DNA from 2 places in the Flavobacterium artemisiae genome. Region 1 is predicted to be linked to the other one. Evidence: riboswitches for the same ligand, from Rfam matches in the RefSeq annotation. Region 1 holds a riboswitch; the other holds the start of a gene.
What was found. Region 1 has a riboswitch for S-adenosylmethionine ahead of ACFSC2_RS13230 (alpha/beta fold hydrolase). Riboswitches for the same ligand answer to the same signal wherever they lie in the genome.
Positions count from the first base shown of each region.

Region 2: another riboswitch for S-adenosylmethionine. It lies ahead of ACFSC2_RS08880 (redoxin domain-containing protein); the one in region 1 lies ahead of ACFSC2_RS13230 (alpha/beta fold hydrolase).

Region 1 is NZ_JBHUDZ010000012.1:578,297-585,884, forward strand. It holds gene ACFSC2_RS13215 (O-acetylhomoserine aminocarboxypropyltransferase/cysteine synthase family protein) at 1-664, shown strand, start outside; gene ACFSC2_RS13220 (homoserine dehydrogenase family protein) at 893-1,981, shown strand; gene ACFSC2_RS13225 (hypothetical protein) at 2,606-2,806, shown strand; SAM riboswitch class I at 2,995-3,103, shown strand; gene ACFSC2_RS13230 (alpha/beta fold hydrolase) at 3,182-4,165, shown strand; gene thrA (bifunctional aspartate kinase/homoserine dehydrogenase I) at 4,167-6,581, shown strand; gene ACFSC2_RS13240 (OsmC family protein) at 6,681-7,106, shown strand; gene ACFSC2_RS13245 (trans-sulfuration enzyme family protein) at 7,254-7,588, shown strand, end outside.
Region 2 is NZ_JBHUDZ010000008.1:24,119-31,706, reverse strand. It holds gene ACFSC2_RS08885 (aminotransferase class V-fold PLP-dependent enzyme) at 1-1,267, opposite strand, end outside; gene ACFSC2_RS08880 (redoxin domain-containing protein) at 1,464-2,453, opposite strand; SAM riboswitch class I at 2,698-2,797, opposite strand; gene ACFSC2_RS08875 (DUF4465 domain-containing protein) at 3,010-3,957, opposite strand; gene ACFSC2_RS08870 (hypothetical protein) at 3,997-5,214, opposite strand; gene ACFSC2_RS08865 (cell surface protein) at 5,219-6,460, opposite strand; gene ACFSC2_RS08860 (cell surface protein) at 6,500-7,588, opposite strand, start outside.

The DNA of each region.
Region 1 (7,588 bases):
TTCGTTAGGAGGCGTTATCATTGATGCTGGAAATTTTGATTGGTCTAACGGAAAATTCCCAGAATTTACAGAACCATCTGCAGGATACCATGGATTAGTATATCATGAAGCTTTAGGAAATGCGGCTTTTATAGCAAAAGCAAGAATCGAAGGTTTACGTGATTTTGGTGCTGCTTTGAGTCCGTTTAATGCTTTTCAAATTATTCAAGGATTAGAAACACTTCCAATCAGAATTAAAAAGCACAGCGAAAATGCTTTGGCATTAGCCGAATGGTTAGAAAAACAAGATGAGGTTGTCTGGGTAAATTATCCAGGTTTAAAATCAAGTAAATATCATGATTTAGCAAAAGAATATTTGCCGCAAGGTCAAAGTGGTATTATCACTTTCGGATTAAAAGGCGGTTTTGATGCTGCTAAAAAAGTAGTAGACGAAACAAAGTTATTCTCTTTATTGGCGAACATTGGCGATACAAAATCACTGATTATTCACCCCGCAAGTACTACACACCAGCAATTGACAGAAGAGGAACAAATAGAAACTGGAGTTTCTAAAGATTTAGTTCGCCTTTCTGTGGGAATTGAAGATATAGAAGATTTGATTGCAGATCTTCAAACTGTTTTTGCAAGCGTTACCCAATCGCAATACAGCATTAATAAAAATTAGGTTTTTTTGTTTTTTGTTTGAAAGATTGCCTTTAGCCAATGTGCTAAAGGTAATTTTTTATGAAAAACATCATTATAAAAAATTAAACCATATAAGTGATATAAGTTCATTTTAGGTATGGCGTATTGTAGAAGACGCACCGCAGTGCGTCTAATTCTGTCGTCTGAATTGCGAGCGCGATTTTAAATGAACTTATATCACTTATATGGTTAAAAAAAAACAGAAATTATGTCAAAGCTTAAAATAAATATTATCCTTTTTGGGATTGGAAATATCGGAAGCACTTTGATCAATCAGATTATCGAAAGCCAGGATTTTTTTCTGGAAAGTAAAAACGTAGATTTTCATTTTCCGATAATAACCAATTCGACGGTTGCTTTTTTTGAAAAAGAAGGTGTAGGTTATTCCTGGGAAACCAATTTTAGACAATTGGCAGTTCCTTTTAAAGTAGAAGATATTATCGAATTTGCGAAAGAAAATGAATTCGAAAACCTAATTGCCGTAGACGCAACAGACAGTGATGAATTGGTAAAACATTACAATACGTTAATTGAAAACGGATTTAACATCGTAGCGGTCAATAAAAAAGCAAATACGCTTCCGATAGATTTATACAAAGAACTACGATCGAATCTTAAAAAGTTCGATAAAGAGTTTTTGTATGAAACATCTGTCGATACAGGAATTCCGGTTTTACAGACTTTGAGAGATTTGTATTATTCTGGCGAAAAAATAACCAAGATCCGAGGTGTTTTCTCAGACAATTTAAGTTATGTATTTAACCGATTTTCGGCAGAAGATGTTTCGTTTTCATCTGTTTTAAAAGATGCCAGTTTGTTAGGATTAATGAAATCAACTTTTAAAGAAGATCTGTCCGGAAATGATACGGCGAGAAAACTGCTCATTTTAACACGAGAAATAGGCAGGGATTTTGATTTTGCAGATATCAAAATAAAACCTTTTATCACAGAAGATCATCTGGAAAAAAATGGTGTTCTAAATAAAGATGCATTAGATAAATCATTCAAAATTGCAAAAATCACGCAAGCAGATAATCACGTGCTTCGGTATGTAGGAGAATTTGATTTTGAAAAAAATATATTAGAAGTAAAATTAATTTCAGAACCATCAGATTCTGCCATCGGACAATTAAAAGGCTCTGATACCATTTTCGAAATTTATACCAAATCTTATGCATCAGTTCCTATTGTGATTCAAAGTGCGCCGCCATGTAAGCAGGCAATTTCGAGGGGGGTAATCGCCGATATTTTGAAAATTACCGAGAAAATAAAGAATAAAGAGGCCGTCTGGCTTTAAAAAGTGCTAATATTTGAATAAAGTTCTTTGAAAGAGTGATGCTGAAAAGTTTTTGAAAAAACAGTTATTGTAGGTTTTTTACTTAGTAATTACTGTTTTTTAGTTTTGTAAGATGTTTTTAATCGTTAAAAAGAGTTTTTTAACGATTTTTGTAATTAAATTCCTGAATTTCATTTGTATAATAAAAAAAATATTTGCATATTTGTTATACCCAAAAACTACTAGAAATCAAATGAACTTAAAAGTCAACAAAATGTTTTATGCCATTTCGGTTATTACCGAGGCTGGGTTGTCTATTGCTTAAAAAATTGTAAGAAACATAATTATATAGCAAAAGCCTCCCGAAACATTTTCAGGAGGCTTTTTAAATTATTAAAAATGCAGAAATTTAAAATACAATATAAATCACAGATGAATAAATCCTTACAGATAAACAAGATGTTTACTGTCGCGCTTATTTGCGTATGCGTCTGTTGATACTAAAAGTATAAATGAGTTTAAAAAACTTAAACCCTTTTGGTATCCGAAATTCCAAAAGGGTTTTTTTATTCTGTCAAACGAATTAACGAAAACATAAAAGAGAAATAAAGATTATAAAACACAACTGAACTAAAACTTAATATCATGAGCACATTTAACTACTTAGCAGAAAAAATTTCTAACTTGAAAAACAGAAGAACAAAAAGAAACAATCCGCCGCCAGCAAACGAATTAAATCACCCAAGATTCGGAATGACAGAAACGGATAAAAACGCTGAAAAAAAAGTACCAAATTCTTTATTGTTTTTGATGTATTCAAAAGAAAATGAAACACTTTTTATATAAACTGACAAGTGATATAAACTAGGTTAAAACCTGCTTAATTTTACTGGGCATTCCTGTTCGGTAATTTTTTGCGTACAATAGTTTTTGCTGCAGTATGTTCATGAAATTGAACAAACAGTTTCGATAAAATTTGTTTGTTTAAGAAATTAGTAGTTAATTTGCACCGTTAAGTTCAAATACGTATTGAAATGTTATAAAGAAAGGAGGAGGGATTAGACCCGATGAATCCTTAGCAACCCTTCGTTAATTCGAAGAAGGTGCTGCATTCTACCACGCCCAAACGTGGAAAGATAACAACAAGAATTTTTCTAGTACAACTCTAGACTTTCTTTCTAATATTTCCACATATACAAATCAAAATTAAAGATTTGAAAATTGGAAAATAGACCTAATCCCATTATAATTCAAGATTTCATCACCGAAAGTGGTGCAGATTATCATTCGTTGCCATTAAATTTCACATTGTCAGGACAACCTCTGCACAGTGCACCTATTGTTTTGGTAAATCATGCCTTAACAGGAAATGCAATTGTTACCGGCGAAAACGGCTGGTGGAATGATTTGATTGGTGAGGGTAAAACCATTGATACTGCTGTTTATACTATTCTCGCTTTTGATGTTCCAGGAAACGGAAACACTTCTTATCTTATAGAAAATCATCATGATTTTACTGCAAGAGATGTTGCGAGAATTTTTATCCAAGGAATTAAAGCTTTAAATATTCAGCAGCTTTTTGCTATTATCGGAGGTTCTGTCGGAGGTGGTATTGCGTGGGAAATCTTAGCATTAGAACCCAACATCACTGAACATCTTATCCCGATTGCAAGCGATTGGAAATCGACAGACTGGCTTATTGCGAATTGTTTTCTTCAGGAACAGATTCTCAATAATTCTTCAAAACCAATCGAAGATGCCAGAATTCACGCCATGTTATGTTACCGATCTCCAGAATCATTCAAAGAAAAATTTCAGAGAACAATCAATCAGGATCTTCTGATTTTTAATATCGAAAGCTGGCTGGCACATCACGGAAAAAAATTGCAACAGCGATTTCAGCTTTCTTCTTATAAATTAATGAATCAATTGCTCAAAACAATTGATATCACAAGAAATACAGAAAACTTTGAAAATTTATTGTCGAAATCCAAAGCTTCAATTCATATCGTCGGAATCAATTCGGATTTGTTTTTTACAGCTAAAGAAAACAAAGAAACCTATGTAGAACTGAAGAAATTTAAAGACAATGTTTTTTACAGCGAAATTGATTCGGTTCACGGACATGACGCTTTTTTAATCGAGTACAAACAATTAGACTATTTACTTGCCGACATTTTTAAGGCAGAAACTATAAAGAAATAAAATGAAAGTATTAAAATTTGGAGGTAAATCATTATCAAACGGAGAAGGACTTAACAAAGTTGTTTCAATTATTACAGATAAAGTAAATCAAGGCGAGCAGATTGCCGTTGTTGTTTCTGCCCGCGGAAATGCTACAGACGAACTAGAATTCATCTTGAGCATTGCTGCAAAAAACGGCAGTTACAAAGAATTATTAGAAAATTTTAAAAAATACCAGATTTCAGATTATCCGCAAGTTGATTTATCAGAAGAATTTAATGTTTTAGATAAACTGTTTGAAGGCGTAAGCTTAATTGGAGATTACAGCAACAAAATTAAAGATCAGATTTTGTCTAAAGGCGAATTGCTTTCGGCGAGATTACTGACTGCAATTTTGATTGAAAAAGGAATTCCAGCAAATTTTGTTGATACAAGATCATTGCTGAAAACAGATTCTAAATTTGGCGATGCACAGCCATTAGAACAGCTTTCTAAGAAAAATGTGGTTAACTATTTTAAAGAACATAACGGGAAAACCGTAAATATTGTAACAGGTTTCATTGGTTCAAACAACAACAACGACACAACAACTCTAGGAAGAAACGGAAGTAACTACACCGCTTCTTTAATTGCCAATTACCTAAATGCAGAAGAATTACAAAACTTTACACACGTTGACGGAATTTACACTGCAAACCCAGATTTGGTTGCTGATGCTAAAAAAATCGAATTTTTATCTTTTAACGAAGCAAATGAATTAGCCAATTTTGGAGCAACAATCCTTCATGCCAAAACGATTATTCCGTTATTAGAAAAAAACATTCCGCTTCGAATTTTAAACACTTTCAACCATGAAAATCGCGGTACTTTAATCACTTCAGATTCTTCAAAAGAAGGAATTAAGACACTTTCAGTTTTAGAAAATGTTTCTCTGGTAAATCTTGAAGGTCGCGGATTACTTGGGAAAGCAGGAGTTGATGCCCGAATTTTTAAAGTAATGGGAGATAATAATATTTCGGTAAGTATTATTTCGCAGGGATCTTCAGAACGAGGAATCGGATTGGTTGTAGCTACAGAAAAAGCAACAACAGCAATGGTTGAATTAGAAAAGGAGTTCGAAAATGACTTTTATTCTAAAGACGTAAACCAAATTACAGTGACAGATAATGTATCGGTTATTTCGATTATTGGTCAGGATTTGAGTACTTTCCACAAGCCTTATACAGCATTAATCAAAAACAAAATTGTCCCGATTTTATTCAACAACACAGTTACGGGTAAAAACGTGAGTTTGGTGGTGAAAAAATCAGAACTAAACAGAGCGTTAAGTGTAATTCACGGAGAGATTTTTGGAGTTTCGAAAAAAATCAACATCGCAATTTTCGGTCACGGATTGGTTGGAGGAACTTTAATTAATCAAATCTTAGAATCAACTGCAGCAATTGAAAAACGTAAAGGAATTAAACTGAATGTTTTTGCTATCGCGAATTCTAAAAAAGTGCTTTTAAATAAATATGGTGTAACTTCAGACTGGAAAAATGAGATTCAAAAAGAAGGTCAGGCTTACACTATAAATGATGTTATCGCCTACGCGAATGAGCACCATTTAGAAAACTTGATTGCGATTGATAATACAGCAAGTGCATCATTTGTTGAGAATTACATTTCGTTAATCGAAAGCAGTTTTGATTTGATTTCTTCGAATAAAGTGGCTAATACATTAAGCTATGGTTTCTATAAAGACATCAGAAAAGCTTTGGAAGAAAATCAAAAGAATTATTTGTACGAAACTAACGTTGGCGCAGGTTTGCCATTAATTGATACGATAAAATTATTACACCTTTCGGGTGAAAATATCACGAAAATAAAAGGAGTTTTCTCTGGAACATTAAGTTATTTATTTAATAATTTTTCTGCGAAAGATGCTCCATTCAGTCAGATTCTACAGGAAGCAATTGATAACGGATACACAGAACCAGACCCGCGTGAAGATTTATGCGGAAATGACGTTGGTAGAAAATTATTGATTTTAGCGAGAGAATTAGATTTGCAAAATGAGTTTGAAGAAATCGCAATTCAGAACTTAATTCCAGAACACTTACGTGAAGGAAGCGCAGCCGATTTCTTGACGAAATTAAAAGAATTCGATCCGATTTACGAAAAAGTAAAAGCCGATCAAGAACCAAATCACGTTTTAAGATATATTGGAGAATTATCTGGAGATTTGCAGAATGACAAAGGAATTTTAGAAGTAAAATTAGTTTCAGTTCCAAAAGATACTGCATTAGGCGGATTAAAAGGTTCTGATTCTTTCTTCGAAATTTACACAGAATCTTACGGAGATCGACCAATCGTTATTCAAGGAGCTGGTGCGGGTTCTGCAGTAACAGCAAGAGGAGTTTTTGGAGATATTTTGAGATTGTCTGAAAAGGAGTAATCTGATTGCAGATTTAAGAGTTTAGATTTAAGATTTATAGGTCTAGTTCCTCGAAAGGACAAGATTGCGAAGAATAAAAAACAAAAAAATAACAACACAATGAAAGTAACTTTAAACAGAGTAAACGACGCATTTCATTTCAAAGTAAAAAATGAACGCGGCCACATAGTTGACGTTGACAGCAGAGCCGAATTTGGCGGAAGTGATTTAGGTGCAAGTCCAATGGAATTAGTGTTAATGGGTGTTGCAGGATGCAGCGCAATTGATATGATTTCGATTTTAAAGAAACAGCGTCAGGAAATCACTTCTTTTAATGCTGAGGTTGAAGGAACAAGAGTTCAAATTGAAGAAGCAAAACCTTTTAAAGAAATTGATGTGGTTTTCTATTTAGAAGGAGAAATCAATCCAGAAAAAGCAAAAAAAGCGGCACAGCTTTCTTTCGAGAAATATTGTTCAGTAGCCAAAACAGTTGAGCCAACAGCAACTATTAGTTACAAAGTGGTTTTAAACAACGAAGCTTTGTAAAATTATATAATTAGTCAATTTAGAGAATTAGATAATTCTTTTTTGGCTTATAAAAATCACATAGTCCCTTTGTGAAACTCTGTGAAATTTACAAAAACGAATTCGTGCCAATTGGTGCAATTCGTGTTAAAACAAAAAAACAACACAATGAATACAGAAGAATTTGGTTTTGAAACACAAGCCATTAGAACACAATTAGAAAGATCGCAGTATCTAGAGCATTCGGTGCCATTATACTTATCATCAAGCTTTGTATTTGAAGATGCTGAAGATATGCGAGCTTCATTTACAGAAGAAAAAGAAAGAAACATTTACAGCCGTTTCAGTAATCCAAACACAACAGAGTTTGTAGACAAGATCTGCAAAATGGAAGGAGCAGAATCTGGTTACGCATTCGCAACTGGAATGGCAGCAGTTTATTCAACATTCGCAGCGTTATTAGATTCGGGAGATCACATCGTTTCTGCAAGCAGCGTTTTTGG
Region 2 (7,588 bases), on a different contig from region 1:
TGGTTTGATTTTTCTCTAATAATTCACTTGTAATTGCTTTAGAACGTTTTTCATCAATATTGAATAAATAATGCGCATAAGTACTCGCGCAAGACCAGCCTCCGCGTGTCTGAATTCCGAAACGATCATTTAAAAGTCTTACGATTAAATTGTAATGAATATCTTCAATCACAAACGAAACACAGCCGATTCTATCACTTTTAAGATCACCCAAAATTGACAAACCTTGTATTTTTTGAAGTTTAGAAAAACAGAGACTCAAAAGTTCTTTTTCTCTTTTTGCAATCTGCTCCACTCCCATTTGATCTTTTAATTGTAAAGCCAAAGCTGTTCTCATTACTTGCAGAAAACCTGGAGTGCCGCCATCTTCCCTAACTTCTATAACATCGCTGTAACAATAATTCCCAAGTGGATTTGTCCATTTTACATTACCGCCGCCAGGATTATCTGGAAAATCAGATTGGTATAATTTTTCGTTGAAAACCAAAACACCGCAAGTTCCGGGTCCGCCGAGGAATTTATGAGGCGAAAAGAAAATCGCGTCCAATTGCTGTTCAGGATCTTTTGGATGCATATCGATTTTAACATAAGGTGCCGAAGCTGCAAAATCTACAAAACACAATCCGCCGTTCTGGTGCATGATTTTGGCTAATTGGTGGTAAAGCGTAATAATTCCTGTTACGTTCGAACAGGCCGTAAACGAACCTATTTTTAAACTTCTGTCTACATATTTTTTTATTTCTAATGAAAGAATTTCAGGATCAACCAAATTGTTTTCATCAGAAGGCAGAATAACTACATCGGCATTGATTTCATACCACGGAACTTGATTAGAATGGTGTTCCATATGCGTGATAAAAACTACTGGTCTGTCTTTTTCTTCTGCATTTTTTCGCAAACCTATAATACGCTGCAGTTTAGATAAAGCAGCCGTCATTCCGGTTCCTGTTGTTACTAAAACGTCTTGATCATTGGCATTAACATGTTTCTTAATAATCTCTCTCGCATGTTGATAAGCGTACGTAGAAGCTTTTCCTGTTTGACTTGAAAATGAATGTGTATTGGCAATCATCGGACCGATTTTGTTGAGCATGACATCCTCAATCGGAATGTATAATCTTCCGCTGGCAACCCAGTCTGCATAAAGCAGTTTCTGTTTACCATAAACCGATTCAAAATTGTGGTTTACACCTATTGTATTTTTTCTGAACTCTGAAAAGTAACACTCCAATTCAATTGATTCTGTTGGTGTCTCAATAGCATTCATATCCTTATCATTTTTAATTATTATTTATTATCAGTTTTATAGAACAAACATCCTTGCGAGCAAAGTTCTCTATGAATCTTTGTCAAAGTTTTAAACTTTGACAAAGATCTAATCGTTTGACTATGTTTGAGAAACTAGTTTCTTTTAATTCTCCTGTTATAAGATCAAAAAATCTATGTTTCTATGTGTTTAAATCTTAACTCTTATTTCCTAAAAGCGATTTAAGTGTAGTTTGTAATTCTTCTCCATGAAGGTTTCTCGCAACGATAATTCCGTTTGGATCTACCAAATAATTGGCTGGGATGGCTCTTACTCCATATAACTTAGCTACAGCACTGTTCCAAAAAAGTAAATCTGAAACATGTGTCCAGTCCAAATGATCATCTTGGATTCCTTTTACCCAGTTTTCTTTCTTTTTGTCTAAAGAGATTCCAATTATATTAAAACCTTTATCATGAAATTCTTTGTAAGCCGCAACGATATTTGGGTTCTCTCTTCGGCATGGACCACACCATGAAGCCCAAAAATCTACTAAAGTGTAGCCTTTTAAGTTTTCTGAAAAACGAACTGGCTTTCCGTCTGGGTTATTGGCGGTAAAATCAGGGGCTTTTTTACCAATTGCCAATCCATCCAAAACAATTGCCAGTTCTTTTAGTTCTTTCACGTAAGTAGAACTTTGAAGGTTTTTATCTAACAAAGCAATATTTTGTGTGATTTGTTCTGGCGTTAATCGGTACGACCAGTTTCTGTATAAAACATATGCCGACACTATAGAAGCGGGATGTTCTGTTATAAATTTGCTGATTTCTATATCATTGGATTTTTTATATGCCTCAAACAAATCTTGCGATGCAGAACCTTCAACAACAGAATTGCTGTAATATTTCTTCGGATTTAATTTTACCGAAATTGGTCCTTTTTCTAGGAAAATATACAACGGACTTTGTGCTGTATTAACGCTTAAACCATACAATTCTGGAGTTTTGACTTTCGTTTTAAAACTAAAATTTCCGTCTTTCACTTTAACCGAATCAATCGTAGTGAACATTTTATTATGAAACTTTTGCAGATAAACATATTGTGCAACAGTATCTACTACAGTTCCTTTTAACTGTATATTATTTTCTTGTGCCTGAGTTTGTGTCAGACTAAAAATCAATGCAAAACTTAAGAGTATTTTTTTCATATAAATAAAAGTTTAAAATTGGATATAAAAATTCATGGACCGATAGCAAAATGGCCTTTGTTAGATTGCAAAAAATGGGAAATAAAAATTAACGACCGCGCATTCGGAAAACTACATTCGGGCTTTGAATGGCAGAAAAAACAGATTTTGCTGGTTGGCCTTTTAAAAAGAATAGCTTCGTTTTCATTTTAATAATTTATACGTTTTTCAAAATTTAAAGCTTATTCAGAATTTCCAACGAAATCTCTTATCTGTCCGCTTCTGCGGAAGGATTTAGCACCTTATTTGGCAACAGGTTGCTAAGACATCACTGGGCCGATTCCCTCAGTCTTTCTGGATAAGTCATGCAAATATATATTAATTATATCAAATTAGTAGAATATAAACTTATTTTTTTTGAAAACTTTTTATTTAGAGAAATAAAATGACACATTTTAGGCAATAAAAACCACAGTAAAACTCTTTTAATCAAAATATTATCATTCTAATTTTAATATAAGCACCTTCAAAGTTTATCAAAAAGAAAAGAGCCATTAAAAAAATGGCTCTTTAAATATTACTCTACTCGTTTTACCGATAATTTATCTAGACAAAAATAAGCAGCTGTATTCATTCCGTAAATAGGATCCGAATCTGTTGAAGCCATTTGGAAAACAAGATATTTTACATCTCCTAAACTCGCTAATTCAGTTGTCGAAACATTTATCCAGCCTGTAGGCATTACTAAAGACGATCCTGTATAATCTGCCAAAGAATGCTCAATCGGATTTGTGATTGTTCCGTTTTCATCCACACCATAAATCAAAAGTTCAAAATGATCTCCAGAAGCAAATGGCTGTGCAAAACCGTCTCCGTTTAAACAACCATAATAAGGCCAAGGATGAATATTAATTTTTAATCCTTCAACTGAATACAAACCAGTGTTTCCGATTTTAATCCAATTTGAAAAACTTGACTCACTAAAAGTAGTTCCTTGTGGTGAAGCAGGATCCATATAACTAGACCAATAAGCAACAATATACGGATCTCCCGTAGTTCCTGGCGTTCCAGCTGCAATAGTTGAAGAAGTTCCAAAACCGCTTCCTGCCATAGTCCCCCACTGATGAGCCACCCAGCCGTCTGAGCCGCCTGGACCCGCACCAGAACCGTAATCTGTAATATCATTTACGTTTGAAACAATAAATCCGTCCCAGTAATTATAGCCAACAGAAGTTGCTGTGTGAGAAAAAGTAAAAATATCAACACTCAAATTGGTATTAGACACATAGGTGTTTTCCCAGTACTTCCCTCCTGTTGTTGTCGTTCCGTTGGTCAATAAAGAACTCGTCAGGTTAAGCGTCGTAGTAGTTCCTATAGAAGGATCTGTAACTGCTGTTCTGGCTGTTTTTGCTGAAGCACTTTTTAGCGCCGAGGCATTTTCACTACTTAAAACGTCATCGTCGCTGCTGCAGGATGCAAATCCAAGCATTAAACCAAGCGTCAAAAAATAAACTGCTTTTTTCATAATTTATAAAATTTAGGGTTAATATTTATTTGGTAGTAATTATTGTTTCGGAAAATTCAAATCTGAAATTTCCTGAAAAGTACTTGTCAATAAATCATTCGATCCTAATGCTTCAAATGTTGAAACATACACTTTTACGAAATCTACTCCCGGTAAATGCACTTTTTTACCGTCTTTGTCCACTGCCCAGCTAATATCAATTGAAGGATCTTTGATACCGCCGTAACCCCATTCAAAAGTTCCAACATTGTAACTTGTGCCAGCACCATCACTGACATCTTTTACTGGTATTGCCAATTTTGTTCCTTTTAAAGTATAAGTATCAGCTTGCCATGCAGGGTAATAGTTGTTTCTTCTTCTGGTATTTGTTCTCGTAATCGAACCAGATCCGCCTTTATTATCTGTCCACGGAATATAAGCTGTGTCGTACTGCCAGCTGAGAGTTCCTGTTACAGGAGTTGCGGTGGGATTCGGTTTTTTATAGGTAATCTCATAATTCTTAACCGTTGTTGATTTATAGTATTCGCTTCCTGCGATTTCGTACCATTCGTTTTCATCTGCAATTCCGTTTTTGTTTGCGTCATATGCTACTGCAATACTTACAGGCGAATATTTTGCAGTACTAGAAGTTTCTGCCATTTTAACCACAAAATCGCGTTTACCGTAAGTATTAATTACGGTGTGGTCAAACGCAGTTACGATGTATCCTCCAAAAGTTCCTAAATAAACTGCGCTTCCGCTTTTTACACTTTCCTGTGTTTTCTGCAAAGACTCTTCTTTTGTTGCATAGGCAATCGTATTAAAACTTGGCGCTGGTAAAAAATCGACAAGTGTCAGCGCTTTGGCTGTATATGTTTTTCCACTTTCAGAAACTGTAACTTTAGTTGACGCTTGTTTTACAATTTTATCTACCGTTACAGTAAGATCAACATTATAATCGGCTGCTTTTGGCGTTATAAACAATAACGTTTTGCTGTCGCCAATAATCGAATCTTTTGCGACACCATCTTTGCCTGTAACTTTAGTAGACCATTTGTATAGTGCTGTTTTGCCTTCACCATTTTCAATTGTTACTTCTGGTGCAATTTCTGTCACATCGTAACGCTGAACAGCAAATGCTGCTGCTAATTTTATAGAGATAACCGGATCTTTTACAGGCTCTTCTATCACTTCATCTGTTTTCGAATCGTCGTTACTGCACGCATTAAAAGAAATACAAGCCATTAGAAATAAACTATACTTTAAATACTTTTTCATGTTGTTAGTTTTTTGCTTGTTTTAAATTGTATTTTTTTAAGATGTGAAGATCTCCTGCTCCCGAAAATACTGTTGCCATTGAAGATTGCTGCTGGCAAAGTCCCATAGGCTCGCTCACACAATTCACCACTTTGATGAAATCGATTCCTGGAAGATTGGCTTTGTTACCGTTTTTATCAACTGCCCAATCAATATCAATATCTGGATTTACGGCATTTACATATCCCCATTCTGGAGACTTAGAATTCCACAAAGTAGTCTGACCTGGACGTGCCGTTTCAAAATCTACATCCAGCTTTGTTCCTTCATAACTTACTTCTGTCTGTGTTTTCCATAAAGGATAAAATTCTTTCTTCGCTTTTGGTCTGGCCAGATAATACTTTTCTTCTTGATTATTTTCGCAGTATACATGTTCGTAATCGAGGAAAAGCGCACTTGATGTTACCAAAGGTTCGTTTGCCCCTTTTTTACGATATGTAATTTTAAAATTCTTTACTGTATTTGATTTAGTATGCTGACTTCCGATTATTTCGTACCATTCGTCCTCGTCTGGTTTTCCGTTTTTATTTTTATCATAAGCAACAAATATTATCCCTGGTGCCGGCGGATTGGCTTTAGGAACCGTTGGATTCGAAATATCTCCTCCGTACACTCTAAAATCACTTGCTCCTGCAACATTCACAATCGTATGATCGAATCCAACCACAATAGAACCTCCAAAACCTCCTAAATCTACAGCATAGCCCACACTTGTTTTGTCAATTCTTCCTAAAACGGTTTTCATTACATCTTCTTTAGAATTTCCGTCTTTGAATAAATCGTTGGCAAACATTCCTGGTGCTGGATCAAAATCAAAAATTCGAGTAACATACGCATTGTAATTTGCTGTTTCGTTTACAACATTTACAATCGTACTTTTCGTTCCTTTTTTATCACCAGAAGTAACATTCAAGATAAATTCATAAGAACCCGCGTAAATTGCTATAAATCGTAAGTCTTTTGTGTTTCCAACAATAGAATCTGTAACCTGATCTACAGGATTTTTAGTCATGATCCATTCGTATTTTGCAGTTGCACCAGCATCAGAAGCATTAATATCTAAAACTGTAAAAGTCGGCGTCTCATACTTTTCCTGAAGTGTAATTTCAATTTTATTGGCATTTTCGTCTGGCTTGTCGTCACTGCTGCAACCAACAAAAGCAAACAAAAAGGCAGCCAACAAAAAATGGGTAACATTTTTTTTCATAACTTGGATATAATAATTTGGTTTGATACTAGTTAAAAATTATCGGGTTGGAATATTTTCTCCCAAAAGATGTAAATCGGTCGCACCTGAAATCTCTGTTGAAGTTTCTCCCAGCCATCCTGCCTGCTGATTCAATCCGTTATAAACTTTTACAAAATCTATTGCTGGAAGCTGGACTTTATTACCATTGTTGTCTATTGCCCAATCAATATCAATAGCAGAATCATCGTCGTTGTTTGGCGCATTATCTGCATATCCGTATAGAAAAGCATATTGAACATAATAGCTTCCGTTGCCGCTTTCGTCAACCGCATTATCTGGCAATCTTGTTCCTTTAAAAGTAATCGTTGCCTGATCTTTAAGCCATTTTGGCCAATAATCTAAAGAATGATTATAGGCGTTATTTTGCGCCAGATACCCCTCTTTTCCTTGATTGTCTTTCCAATAGATATATTCCATGTCAGTAAAAAGAACCGATCCTGTTCCGCCTCCTGGAACCGGCGTTTTGTTTGGATCAGGTCTGTGATAAGTTATTTCGTAATTGCGAATTGTTTTTGCCATTTTATGACCTCCGCCTTCAATTTCAAACCATTCATCATCTGGAAGTCCGTTTTTGTTTTTATCATACGAAACCATGATTACTCCTGCTTCACTGCTTCCGCCTCGAAATTCCGCATTTGGATTTGGATTGGCTTCTGCCCAAAAAGCATTTCCTAAAACCCTGAAATCACGTTTCCCTTTTACGTTTACAATACTATGGTCAAAACCAAAAACAACATAGCCGCCAAAAGCTCCAAGCGAAATAAGATCTCCGTTTTTCTTTGCCAGATATGAATTTGCTCTTCCCAAAACCCTATCCGCAGTATCTCCATCATTGGCAACTGGGAGGTCATTTACAAACTGCCCCGGTGCTGGTTTAAATTCAAATACTTTAGAAATAAAGCCTTTTAGTTCTTTGGCTTCAGCAGTTACGGTAACGGTTACTTTTTGCGTTTGAGTCGTTCCTTTGTCTGTAATAACCACATTAAACTGATAGGTTCCTTCCGTAGCAGCGGCAAACAAAGCTTCTTTTGAAGTAAGATTGGTCAATGAATAATTTTCTGATGAAACATTTGCAGCCGACCAACT